DNA from 4 places in the Mycobacterium europaeum genome. Region 1 is predicted to be linked to each of the others. Evidence: predicted binding sites of a transcription regulator. Region 1 holds the regulator's gene; each other region holds the start of a gene.
The links. The regulator LexA, encoded in region 1, represses DNA repair genes until DNA is damaged. The targets are predictions, from matches to a motif close to CGAACANNTGTTCG.
Positions count from the first base shown of each region.

Region 2: ruvC (crossover junction endodeoxyribonuclease RuvC) is a predicted target of LexA. The motif match lies at 1,580-1,593, and genes of this name have one in related genera.
Region 3: U8D42_RS16980 (error-prone DNA polymerase) is a predicted target of LexA. The motif match lies at 1,376-1,389, and genes of this name have one in related genera.
Region 4: cofD (2-phospho-L-lactate transferase) is a predicted target of LexA. The motif match lies at 960-973, and genes of this name have one in related genera.

Region 1 is NZ_CP157315.1:2,947,086-2,950,337, forward strand. It holds gene U8D42_RS13165 (LysM peptidoglycan-binding domain-containing protein) at 68-562, opposite strand; gene lexA (transcriptional repressor LexA) at 853-1,551, shown strand; gene U8D42_RS13175 (LGFP repeat-containing protein) at 1,575-3,252, opposite strand, start outside.
Region 2 is NZ_CP157315.1:2,782,271-2,785,522, forward strand. It holds gene ruvB (Holliday junction branch migration DNA helicase RuvB) at 1-415, opposite strand, end outside; gene ruvA (Holliday junction branch migration protein RuvA) at 412-1,011, opposite strand; gene ruvC (crossover junction endodeoxyribonuclease RuvC) at 1,008-1,562, opposite strand; gene U8D42_RS12265 (DUF4178 domain-containing protein) at 1,745-2,359, shown strand; gene U8D42_RS12270 (DUF2617 family protein) at 2,370-2,873, shown strand; gene U8D42_RS12275 (DUF4247 domain-containing protein) at 2,870-3,252, shown strand, end outside.
Region 3 is NZ_CP157315.1:3,721,220-3,724,471, forward strand. It holds gene U8D42_RS16980 (error-prone DNA polymerase) at 1-1,361, opposite strand, end outside; gene U8D42_RS16985 (wax ester/triacylglycerol synthase domain-containing protein) at 1,529-2,872, shown strand; gene otsB (trehalose-phosphatase) at 2,914-3,252, shown strand, end outside.
Region 4 is NZ_CP157315.1:3,587,104-3,590,355, forward strand. It holds gene U8D42_RS16370 (metallopeptidase family protein) at 73-495, shown strand; gene U8D42_RS16375 (WhiB family transcriptional regulator) at 523-861, opposite strand; gene cofD (2-phospho-L-lactate transferase) at 1,214-2,215, shown strand; gene U8D42_RS16385 (coenzyme F420-0:L-glutamate ligase) at 2,212-3,252, shown strand, end outside.

The DNA of each region.
Region 1 (3,252 bases):
CGACAACCAGGTACCGCAGCACTTCGAGCGTACCCGTGCGCCCACCTGCGCGGGCGAGGCCCGGGTGTCAGCCGACGGGGGCGATCAGCGTCTGGCCCGCCACCACATTCGGCGAGTTCATGTCGTTGAGTTCACGAATGCGGTCGGCGACCTGCCGGGCCGGAGCGTCCGGAGCCACCCGGTGAGCGACGTCTTGCAGCGACTCGCCCGCCTCGACGCGTACGACGGCCAACCGGTCCGGTAAGTGCGCAGCCGAGCTGCCGGAGTCGCCGTTGAGCACCTGGCCGACGTTGCCGACCAGGCCCAGCCACAGGGTGATCGCGCCGGCGGCCAGCGCCAGCCAGATCGTGGTCGCCACCGTGACGGGCCGCCTGCGGTGCGGCGCGCCCGACATCGCGACGCCGGTGCCGCGGTAGCGCACGGGCGCGCCCGCCGGCCGCGACGGGCCGGGGCGGCGCAGACGATCCAGCCCGTCCCGGCCGTAACGAAGGCCCTGGACCGGTCCGTTGACCGGACGCCGTGGGCTGCCGGTACGCGGCGCCAGCGTGTGGATGATTGTCATCTGCGTTCCTCCGGTCAACTAAATTCGCTCAGCTGTTCGACTGTATCGCTCGTGTGTTCGAACACCGAACATGTGAGCGAAGCGTGTCGCACGAGCCGAACGCTAGACCACCCCACCGACAAGTTCGCGGGCGCTAGCGCTGACATGCGGCTGAAATACCCGATCCGCCGAAGAGTTACACCTTTGTGATTTATGACTTCGGCGTGTTTTTCGCGCGCGGCGGAGCGGTGGCGACACGCTAGTCGAACACATGTTTGATTCTTGGGCGCGCTGGGGTTACATTCAGTGCCATGAGCGACAGCAACGACACCTCATCGGCCGGCGCGGACAGTCGGCTGCACGCCGTCGATTCATCGCTGACCGAACGCCAACGGACCATCTTGAACGTCATTCGCGCGTCGGTCACCAGCCGTGGCTATCCGCCGAGCATCCGGGAGATCGGTGACGCCGTCGGTCTGACGTCGACGTCGTCGGTGGCGCATCAGCTGCGCACACTGGAACGCAAGGGATACCTGCGTCGCGACCCGAACCGCCCCCGGGCGGTCGACGTCCGCGGCGCCGATGACAACGTGGCGGCAGCGACCACCGAAGTCGCCGGCTCGGACGCGCTGCCGGAGCCGACGTTCGTTCCGGTCCTCGGGCGCATCGCGGCCGGTGGCCCCATCCTCGCCGAGGAAGCCGTCGAGGACGTCTTCCCGCTGCCGCGCGAGCTGGTCGGCGAGGGCACGCTGTTCCTGCTCAAGGTCGTCGGCGACTCGATGATCGAGGCGGCGATCTGCGACGGCGACTGGGTGGTCGTGCGACAGCAGAACGTCGCCGACAACGGCGACATCGTCGCCGCCATGCTCGACGGGGAAGCCACCGTGAAGACCTTCAAGCGCGCGGGTGGTCAGGTATGGCTGATGCCGCACAACCCGGCGTTCGATCCCATTCCCGGCAACGATGCGACCGTGCTCGGCAAGGTCGTCACGGTGATCCGCAAGGTCTAGCGCCGTCGCGGCCGCCGGCCGGCTCAGTCCGCCTTGACGAAGCCGTTGGCCTGCGCCACTTCCTCACTGGACAACCAGATTTCGGCGAGCGTGTCGTGGTAGAGCTCGCTGCCCGGCGTGTAGTACAGCCCGGAGCGGGCGCTCGCCTTGATCGGGTATCCGTCGGGCGCCTGGTAGGGGTCGTCGAGGGGTAGGTGGATGGTGGGGCGCCCGCCCGGGCCGGTCGCCACGCCGCTGTCCTCGTCGTCGGCGGCCGCGTGCCGCCCGCCGCCGCGCTGCTCGGACGTGCCGGCGGCCGCGACCTCGGGCGCGATGGCCTCCGGGGCGGCTGCCTCGGCCTCGAACACGTCCGCCGGGACGTGCGGTGCCGCGACGTCCGGATGCTCGGGCTCGGGGGCGGGAGCACCTTCGTCGAACCCGGCGTCGGGAGGCGTGTGGGGAACGGCGACATCGAGGTATTCGGCCTCCGCGTACTCGCCGTCGGCGCGGTCGGTGTCGTCGTAGGCGGGCTCGGGCTCGTCGTCGGCGTATCCGGCTTCGGCGTAATCCGTTTCGGCGTAATCGGATTCCGCGTATTCGGTTTCGCCGTACTCGGCTTCGGCGTATTCGGGTTCGGCAAAGCCGGCTTCGGGGTGGCCGGCCTCGGCTTCGGCTGCGGGATAGCCGGCCTCGGAGAGGTCCGCCGGCGAGACGGCGGAGAACGAGTCGGTGTCGACCGCGTCGGGGTCCTCCTGCTCGAGGTCGAACGAACCCTCCTCCGCGCCGCCCCGCCGCCAGCTCACCCGTCCGGCCGCCCCGGCATCCGGGGCCGCCTCCTGGCGGGCGAAATGCTCGGTGGTCACGTCGTCGTGTCCCCAGGGCTGGTCGCCCGCGGTGTCGTAGCCGAGATCGAAATCGCGGCTGGGCTCGTAGCCGGCGTCGTCGGCGGCGCGACGCCGGCGCCACCGGAAGGCCAGCAGCCCCGCCAGCACGATCAGCGCCAGCACCGGAACGACGGCCAACAACCACCACGACTGCCAGGTGAACTTCTTGGCATGGGTGGGCATCGCCGAGCTGCTCGGCTGATTCTGCCCCGACACCTGCAGGCCGGAGAGCAACGGCGCGAGGTTGGCCGGATCCGTGCTGAACGTGTTCTTCGCCCGGTTCCACGAGATCTTGCCGCCGGCGAACTGCTGGGAGACGACGTCGCCGTCGACGGCCTGGTCGCCGACCGGCGCGCCCAGCTTGCCGGTCGGTCCGCGGAGCTTGTCCCACGCGGCCTTCATCGCCCCGCGGACCACGAACGCGCCGTGCTCCGAGGTCCAGAAGATCACCGGCTTGTCGGCGCCGGAGAACGTGACGACGCGGCTGGACGGGATGCCGCCGTCGGACTCATTGGTGGTGGGGAAGCCCAGGTCGCTGCCCGCCGGTCCGCCGAGCGACTCGTACTTGGCCAGGATGTTGGTTTCGACGGCGTTCGCGCCGGTGGCGGGGGTGAAGTACACCTTCCCGTTGGCGAAATCCTGGACGATGCCCTCGCCGCCGACCGGATACTGCGCGCCCTTCTTGACGCCCAGGGGGCCGTTGGGGCCGCCGGCCGCGCGCCAGGCCATGTTGATGGCCGCGGTGGGGTCGATCGCCACCTGCAGGCCCTTCAACTGGTCGGCCAAGGCCGGCGGCTCGGTGGTGAACTGCTTCGTCTGCCTGTTCCACGAAACCTGG
Region 2 (3,252 bases), 160 kb from region 1:
GGAAGTCCTCCATGGCCAGGTACAGCATCTCCTCCGCGGGGCGGGCGATGCGGTGAATCTCGTCGATGAACAGCACGTCGTGCTCGACCAGGTTGGACAGCATGGCGGCCAGGTCACCGGCGCGTTCCAGCGCCGGACCGGACGTCACCCGCAACGACGACCCGAGCTCGGCGGCGATGATCATGGCCAGCGACGTCTTGCCCAGGCCGGGCGGGCCCGACAGCAGGATGTGATCCGGGGTGCCGCCGCGATTCTTGGCCCCCTCGATCACCAGCTGGAGCTGTTCGCGCACCCGCGGCTGGCCGATGAATTCCTGCAGCGAACGCGGCCGGAGGCTGACGTCGACGTCGCCCTCCCCGACGGACAGCGCCGGGGACAGCTCGCGATCCGCGTAGTCCTCGTCGTAGTCGCTCATTTGGCCTTACCCAGCAGCGACAGGGCGGCGCGCAGGGCGCCGGACGTCGTCGCGTCCCGGTCGGCGGCCAGCACCTTGTCGGTGGCCTCTTCGGCCTGTTTGACCGCGAAGCCCAGACCGACCAGGGCCTCCACCACCGGCCCCCGCACCGCGTGCCCGTTGGCCATCGACGCGCCGCCCGGTGCGCCCGCCGCGGCGGCGCCGACCTTGTCCCGCAGCTCGAGCACCATGCGTTCGGCGCCGCGTTTGCCGATGCCGGGAACCCGGGTCAGGGCGACGACATCGCTGTCGTGCAGCACCTGCCGCAGCGCCGCGGCGTCGTGCACCGCCAGCGTCGCCATCGCCAGCCGGGGCCCGACCCCCGACACCGTCAGCAGCGTCAGGAACAGGTCGCGGGTCTCGGAGTCGGTGAACCCGTACAGCGTCATCGAGTCCTCGCGCACCACCATCGCGGTGATCAACCGGGCCTCGGCGCCCGTGCGCAAGGTCGCCAGCGTCGACGGCGTCGCGTTCACCCGGTAGCCGACGCCGGCGGCCTCGATCACCGCGTGATCGAGCGCCACCTCGAGCACCTCGCCGCGCACCGAGGCGATCATCGGGCGGCCTTCAGCCGGGCCAGGTAGGCGTCCCGCTGCCGGGCGGCCAGCGCTTCGGCCGCGGCCATCCGGGCCATCATCGGCGCCCGCCAGCAATGACAGATCGCCAGGGCCAGCGCGTCGGCGGCGTCGGCCGGTGTCGGCTTGGCCTGCAACGCGAGGATTTTGGTGACCATCGCGGTGACCTGGGCCTTGTCCGCGGCGCCGTTGCCGGTGACGGCGGCCTTGACCTCACTGGGGGTGTGGAAGTGCACGTCGACGCCGCGCTTGGCCGCCGCCAGCGCGACGACCCCGCCGGCCTGCGCGGTGCCCATCACCGTGGACACGTTCAGCTGGGAGAACACCCGCTCGATGGCCACGACGTCCGGTTGATGGGTGGCCAGCCAATGCTCGACGGCATCGCTGATCGCCAGCAGCCTCTTGGCCAGCGGCGCGTCCGACGCGGTTCGCACCACGTCGACGTCCAACGCGACCACGCTGCGCCCGCGCCCGGTTTCCACGACCGACAGCCCGCATCGGGTCAGCCCCGGGTCGACGCCCATCACCCGCATTGCCCGCTCCCACCTCTAGAACAGCTGTTCGATACCCTAGCGGCCGGGACCGACGGCTCCGCGCAGGACACGCGGCGGCGCCGCCCATTCCCGGGCCGCGAGGTTAAAAACGCCGAACCCACCAGAAAGCTGTTAGCTTTACCCCACGTTCGCTCAAGCAAGGCGGCAACGGAAGGGTTCGCGTGGGATCACTCCTGGTCATGATCGCGATCGTGCTGTTCATCGCGTCCATCGTGGTGCTGATCATCGCTTTGCGGCGGCCCAGGCAAGCGGGCCCCCCGCCCGGACGCCAGGATCCCCTCTCGTTCAACGCGATGCCGCAGTTCGGGCCCCGGCAACTCGGCCCCGGCGCCATCGTCAGCTATGGCGGCGTCGACTACGTCGTGCGCGGCTCGGTGACGTACCGCGAGGGGCCGTTCGTGTGGTGGGAACACCTCCTCGAGGGTGGCGACCAGCCGATCTGGTTCAGCGTCGAGGAGGACGACGGGCGCCTCGAGCTGGCGATGTGGGTCAGCCGCAAGGACCTCAGCCTGCAGCCGGGCGACCAGCTGGTCGTCGACGGGGTGACGTTTCACGAGTCCGAGCGGGGTCGCGCCTCGTTCACCACCGAGGGCACGACGGGCCTGCCGGCGGGCGGCGAGATGGAGTTCGTCGACTGCGCCAACTCCGACGAGTCCGCGCTGCTCTCGTTCGAGCGGTGGGCGCCGGGCACGCCCTGGGAGGTGTCGACCGGCAAGCCGGTGCTGACCGGCGAGCTGACGGTGTATCCCGCGCCCCCGCCCTCCCCGTCCCCCTAGGAGCGCGTCGGTGCCGCTTCACCAGCTCGCCGTAGCGCCTTCGGACGTTTCCGGAGAAAACCTCGGGCTCGCGCTCAACGCGCCCGCGCCGCCGCCGCTGGCGACCTGCCTGCTGGCCCACCCCGCCGGCGGCTCGCTGCTGCTCGGGGTCCTGGGCGCCTCGCACGTCGTCACGGTCGAGCACGCCGCGGGCCGGTTCTCCGAGGAGGTGTCCTGCACGGCCCGCGGTCACGGCGTGGATTTGCCGGAGCGCACGGCCGCCGCCGGCTACTCTCTGCGGTCCCGCACCGACACGTACGGCGAGCCCGCCTTCCGCCGCATTGCGGGCGACCTTCGTGACCGGTGCGCGCGCGAAAAGGGTTGGCTCGGCGGCTCTTTCCCCGGCGACGACGCCGCGCTGACCGCGTTGGCCGCGCGGGCCGACGGCGCCGGGTGGCGTTGGCAGACCTGGCACCTGTATCCGGCCGGCGACGGCGGCATGGTGGTCCACACGGCGAGCCGATGGCGCCCGTGAGCCGCAACCGCCTGTTGGTGATCGCCGGCGCGCTCGCGGTGGCCGCCGTCGCCTGCCTGGTGCCCGGAATCATCTTGCTGCAGAAGAACATCGGCTCCTACATCGCCGGCCACTATCACGAGTACGCCCACGACGCGGACGGGACGCGCTACGAATGCAGCGGCTCCCCCGACGACGTGGCCGACACGCTCGCCGAATACCAGGCCCCCCAGGCCCGGGCCGCCAACGGCAACAACGAGTACCTGCGCTACAGCAACAACATCGTGATCATCGGCCCCGACGGCAACCGCCCGTGCAGCATCCGCCTGGAGGGCCTGAACGCCGGATACAGCCACGGCGCCTTCATCTTCCTCGGTCCCGGCTTCACCCCCGGCTCCCC
Region 3 (3,252 bases), 770 kb from region 1:
ATGTCGATGTCGGGCGGCCCGTCGCGGGCGGGCGACAGGAAGCGCTCGAACAGCAGTTCGTTGGCCACCGGATCCACCGCGGTGACGCCCAGGGCGTAACAGACCGCGGAGTTGGCCGCCGATCCCCTGCCCTGGCACAGGATGCCGTTCTCCCGGCAGAACCGGGCGATGTCGTGCACCACCAGGAAATATCCGGGAAACGTCAGCTGGGCAATGACTTTCAGCTCGCGCTCGATCTGGGCGTACGCGCGCGGCGCGGCATCGGGGAGCCCGTAGCGCTCCCGCGCCCCCGTCATGGTCAGCTGCCGCAGCCAGCTGTCCTCGGTGTGCCCGGCGGGCACGTCGAAGGGCGGCAGCTGCGGGGCGATCAACGCCAGCCCGAACGCGCACTGCTCGCCGAGCTCGGCGGCGGCGCTCACCGCGTCGGGGCGCCAAGCGAACAGCCGGGCCATCTCCTCGCCGGACCGCAGGTGCGAGCCGCCCAGCGGGGCCAGCCAGCCGGCGGCGGCGTCCAGGGACTGCCGCGCCCGGATGGCGCCCATCGCCATGGCCAGCCGGCGCCGCGACGGGCCCGCGAAGTGCGCCCCGGTGGTGGCGACGACGCCGACGCCGAAGCGCGGCGCGATCCCGGCCAGCGCGGCGTTGCGTTCGTCGTCGAGCGGTTGACCATGGTGGGTCAGCTCGATGCTGACCCGCCCGGCGCCGAACCGGTCCACCAGGTCGGCCAGCGCCCGCTGCGCCGCGTCCGGGCCGCCGTCGGAAAGCGCCCGGCGGACATGGCCTTTGCGGCATCCGGTCAGGATGTGCCAGTGCCCGCCGGCGGCCTCGGTCAGCGCGTCGAGGTCATAGCGCGGCTTGCCCTTCTCCCCGCCGGCCAGGTGCGCGGCGGCCAGCTGCCGCGACAGCCGCCGGTAGCCTTCCGGACCGCGGGCCAGCACCAGCAGGTGCGGGCCGGGCGGGTCGGGCGTCTCGGTGCGCGCCCCGGGACCCAAGGACAGTTCCGCGCCGAACACGGTGCGCAGCTCGAGCTCGGCGGCCGCTTCGGCGAACCGCACCGCGCCGTACAGGCCGTCGTGGTCGGTCAGCGCCAGGGCGCGCAGCCCCAGCCGGGCGGCCTCCTCCACCAGCTCCTCCGGTGTGCTGGCCCCGTCGAGAAAGCTGAATGCCGAATGCGCGTGCAGTTCGGCGTATGGAACGGACGAGCCGGCCGCCCGGGCGCCGTCCGGCGGCCGGTACGTTCCGCGCTTGGGCGACAGCGGGGCGTCCTCACCCGGCGTCACCGGCACGCCGGCGTGGCGCGGCTTGCCGTTGAGCACCCGCTCCATTTCCGCCCAGCTCGACGGGCCGTTGAACCAACCCACGCCCCGCAGTCTATCGAATATGTGTTCGAATCGCCTACGGTCCTGTCCAACCGCTGTTAAACCGATCTTCAACTCCTAAACGAGGTCTTAACGCCGCGTGCCTACCGCGGACACCGGGCCGGGCAGACACTGGTAACACAGGGCGAGGTTTTCCGGCGGGGGCGAGCATGGCGCAGGTGAGGGCACTGGATACGGCACTCCTGAAAGCTCAGGATCCCGACCAGCACGCCGGCCTGGCCATCGGCGCGGTGGCCATCGTCGATGGCGGCGCACCCGATTACCGCCGCCTCGAACACCTTCTGGCCGAACGCATTCCGTCGATGCCGCGCTGCACGCAGGTACTGCGGCCGCACCCGACGCGCCACGAATGGGTCGACTGCCCGGGTTTCGACCTCGCCCGGCACGTGCGCCGGGTGGCGGTCCCCCGGCCCGGTGACGAAGCCGAGCTGGCCGGGGCCATCGCCCGCGCCCTCGAGCAACCGCTGCGCCCGGACCGGCCGCCGTGGGAATGCTGGGTGCTCGAGGGCCTGAAGGGCAACCGCTGGGCGATCCTGATGAAGACCCATCACCGCCTGCTGGACGGCAACTCGCCCGCCTACCTGCTCACCCGGCTGTGCGACGACGCCGACAGTACCGCATTCACCAACGTCTTTGCCGCCGAACGGGTTCCGTCGGACGCGGGGCCACGACCGGGCTGGCCCGACGCGCTGTGGCGGGCGTCCTGGGCCGCGACCGGCGCCCTCCTCGGTGCGGTCTGGCCCGGGCTGCGGACGCACGACCGGACCGCCGTCCCGCGGCGCTACGCCACGGTGCGCGTCCCGATCGCCGACGTCGACCGCGCCTGCCGCAGGTTCGGCGCCAGCGTCAACGACGTCGCCCTGGCCGCCACCACCGAGGGGTTCCGGACGGTGCTGCTCGGCCGCGGCGAGGAGCCGCGGGCGGACTCGCTGCGCGCCCTGGTGCCGACGCCGGTCCGGTCACCGTACCTGCCCGTCGAACACGACGACCCGGTGCGGCGGCTGCGCGCCGTGCAGGCCCGCTGGGTCGCCGGCGAAGCCGGCCCGCGATCCGGCGGCATCGTCGACTCGGCGCTCGATTCCCTGCCAAAGATGGTGCGGGACGGCGTGATCCAATTGCTGTCGCTACTGCCGCGGCGCCCCGTCGTGTCGTTGGCCACCAACGCCCCCGGGCCGCGGCACCCACTGCGGCTCATGGGGCAGACGATGGAGCGCGTGCTGCCCATCCCGCCGACCGCCGTTGCGCTGAGCACCGGGGTCGCGGTGCTCAGCTACGGCGACGAGCTCGTGTTCGGCATCACGGCCGAGCCCCGCGCCGCGTTCGGTGCCAAGGAATTGGCCGCCGGCATCGAGCTGGGCATGGCACGCCTCATCGCGCTCAGCCAGGACTCGGTCCTGCTGTTCGGCGATCGTCGCCGCAAGCGGTCGCCCCGCGCCGCCGCCCGTCGCGCACCGGGGCCGCGCCCGCCTTTCCCGGGCCAAGCGCGGCACTGACCCACTCCCGGCCGGACCGGGCCTCGTGAGAGGGTTGGGTCATGTCACAGTCGGGCCCGGTCGTCATCGACCCGCGTCGCCACGACGCGGTGCTGTTCGACGCGCCCGGGCCCGCGCTGGACGGGCGGCTGCGTGAGATCGACATGGCCACCGCGGTTTTCTCCTCACCCGAGGGCCCGGCGAGGGCGGCCGCCGACCTGGGCGTGCGACCCGGACGGTGCGTGGTCGTCACCGCCGACGAAGCGGTCGTCGAGGCGGCGCGCGCCGGCGGATTCGCGTTGGTGATCGGCGTCGGCCACGGCGACGCGCTGCGAGACGCCGGCGCGGATGCGGTTGTCGCCGACCTTCACGACGTCACCGTGCGCACCGGGGACCTGCGG
Region 4 (3,252 bases), 640 kb from region 1:
CGCAGCTCCCCGCGGAGGGGTCGGTCCCCGGGCCGATTCGCTTCCCACCGGTCCAGCCGGCGGGGCCGCGACGTGCGCGGCCCGCTGCTGCCGCCGACGGTGCCCGGGTGGCGCAGCCGGGCCGAGCGGTTCGACATGGCGGTGCTGGAGGCCTACGAGCCCATCGAGCGGCACTGGCAGGCCCGCCTCGCCGAGCTCGACGTGGCGGTCGATGAGATCCCCCGCATCGCGGCCAAGGATCCCGACAGCGTGCAGTGGCCGCCGGAGGTCGTCGCTGACGGGCCGATCCCGCTGGCGCGGCTGATCCCGGCCGGCGTCGACGTCCGCGGCAACGCCACGCGGGCGCGAATTGTCCTGTTCCGCAAGCCTATTGAGCGACGGGCCAAAGACACCGTCGAACTCGGTGATTTGCTGCACGAGATACTGGTGGCCCAGGTGGCCATCTACCTCGATGTCGAGCCGTCGGTCATCGACCCGACGATCGACGACGAATAACCCTGGCGCGTCGGCGCCTTCGGCGCCTTAGATGATGCCGCGCTTGAGGCGACGACGCTCCCGTTCGGAGAGGCCGCCCCAGATGCCGAAGCGCTCGTCGTGCTCCAGGGCGTACTCCAGGCACTCATGACGTACCTCGCACCCCAGGCAGATCTTCTTGGCCTCGCGGGTGGACCCGCCCTTCTCCGGGAAGAAGGCCTCGGGGTCGGTCTGGGCGCACAGCGCCCGGTCCTGCCATTGGTCCGCAACTGGCGCCGGCAACGGCTCGGGCTCGAATGCGACTGGCGCATCAGGAACCACGGTCAGGTGCGGCCGAACGGGTCGGACCGGCGCCGAGCCGATAGGGGTGTGCGGCGTGCTCGCCATGACTCCTCGAAGATGTTCGTAAGACATACGGTCGTCCGCCTCCTCAGATCGATTGAGAGAGTGAGTGGTTCCCACTTTTCTGATGTGTACAGACAATTCGAACAAGTGATCGAATCTCGGTCTGCGACACCGGAACCGGCCGGCCAACCGGGAAATGACACTGTTGTGATTAGACACGGGTTGATCTGCCGGGTCAAGCATTACGGCGCATTTCCATACCATCTCGTGACCGAATTACGGCGTTTCCGTTGTTTTGCGCATTCGGCGTGTCGATCACACTGTCCGCGACTACGCTTAAGGGCCGCGTAACGGGGCGGCCATCACACGGTCGTCGGGCAGTACTGTCGTGCACGTGAAGGTCACCGTTCTGGTCGGTGGGGTTGGCGGCGCCCGCTTCCTGCTGGGGATTCAACAGTTGCTCGGGCTGGGTCAGTTCGCAACGCAACAGCACCCAGACGCGGGAGCCGACAACCACGAACTTAATGCAATCGTCAACATCGGCGACGACGCCTGGATTCATGGACTGCGGGTCTGCCCGGACTTGGACACCTGCATGTACACCTTAGGTGGAGGCGTAGACCCCGAGCGCGGGTGGGGTCACCGCGACGAAACCTGGCACGCCAAAGAGGAATTGGCGCGCTACGGCGTGCAGCCGGACTGGTTCGGCCTCGGCGACCGGGATATCGCCACCCACCTGGTGCGCACCCAGATGCTCAACGCCGGCTACCCGCTGTCGCAGATCACCACCGCGCTGTGTGATCGCTGGCAACCCGGTGCCCGGTTGCTGCCGGCCAGTGACGACCGCTGCGAGACGCACGTGGTGATCACCGATCCGGACGACGGCACCCGGCGCGCGATCCACTTCCAGGAGTGGTGGGTCCGCTATCGGGCCGGCGTGCCCACGCACAGCTTCGCCTTCATCGGCGCCGAAAAGGCCACCGCCACAAGTGAAGCTGTCGCGGCCATCGCCGACGCCGACGTCATCCTGCTGGCGCCGTCCAACCCGGTGGTGAGCGTCGGCGCCATCCTGGCCGTGCCCGGCATCCGCGCGGCGTTGCGCTCGGCGGCCGCTCCGGTCGTCGGCTACTCCCCGATCATCGGCGGAAAACCCTTGCGAGGCATGGCCGATGCGTGCCTGTCGGTGATCGGGGTGGACTCCACCGCGGAGGCGGTCGGCCGGCATTACGGGTCGCGCGGCGGCACCGGGATCCTGGACTGCTGGCTGGTGCACGAGGGCGACCACGCAGACATCGACGGCGTGGCGGTGCGCGCCGTGCCGCTGCTGATGACCGACCCCAAGGCGACGGCCGAGATGGTCCGCGCCGGGCTCGACCTCGCGGGTGTGAGCCCGTGACTGAGCACGGCACCGGCGCGGCGGTCGAGATCCTGCCCGTCGTCGGGCTTCCCGAGTTCCGCCCCGGCGACGACCTGAGCGCGGTGCTGGCCGCGGCCGCACCCTGGCTGCGCGACGGCGACGTCGTGGTGGTGACCAGCAAGGTGGTGTCCAAGTGCGAGGGCCGGCTGGTGCCGGCGCCGCGGGACGCCGAGGAGCGGGACCAGCTCCGGCGCAAGCTCGTCGAGGAGGAGGCGGTGCGGGTGCTGGCGCGCAAGGGCCGGACCCTGATCACCGAGAACCGGATCGGTCTGATCCAGGCCGCCGCGGGCGTGGACGGATCCAACGTGGGCCGCGACGAACTCGCGCTGCTGCCGGTCGACCCCGACGGCAGCGCCGCGGCCCTGCGCGCCGGCCTGGCCGACCGGCTCGGTGTCGACGTCGCGGTGGTCATCACCGACACGATGGGCCGCGCCTGGCGCAACGGCCAGATCGACGCGGCGGTCGGGTCGGCCGGTATGGCTGTGCTGCACGGCTATTCGGGGACCGTCGACCGCCACGGCAACGAACTGGTGGTCACCGAGATCGCGGTCGCCGACGAGGTCGCGGCGGCGGCCGATCTGGTGAAGGGCAAATTGACCGCGATGCCGGTCGCGGTGGTGCGCGGCCTTGCCGTGTCCGACGACGGCTCGACGGCGCGGCAACTGCTGCGGCCCGGCGAGGAAGACCTGTTCTGGCTCGGCACCGCCGAGGCCCTCGACATGGGGCGCCGCCAGGCGCAGTTGCTGCGCCGATCGGTGCGCCGGTTCACCGCCGAGCCGGTGGCGCCGGAGCTGATCGAAGCCGCCGTCGCCGAGGCCCTCACCGCGCCGGCCCCGCACCACACGCGACCGGTCCGGTTCGTCTGGCTGCAAACACCTGGCGTCCGCACCCGGCTGCTGGACCGGATGAAAGACAAGTGGCGCGCCGACCTCGCCGGCGACGGCAGGCCGGCCGACTCGGTGCAACGCCGGGTGGCGCGCGGCCAGATCCTCTACGACGCACCCGAGGTCGTCATC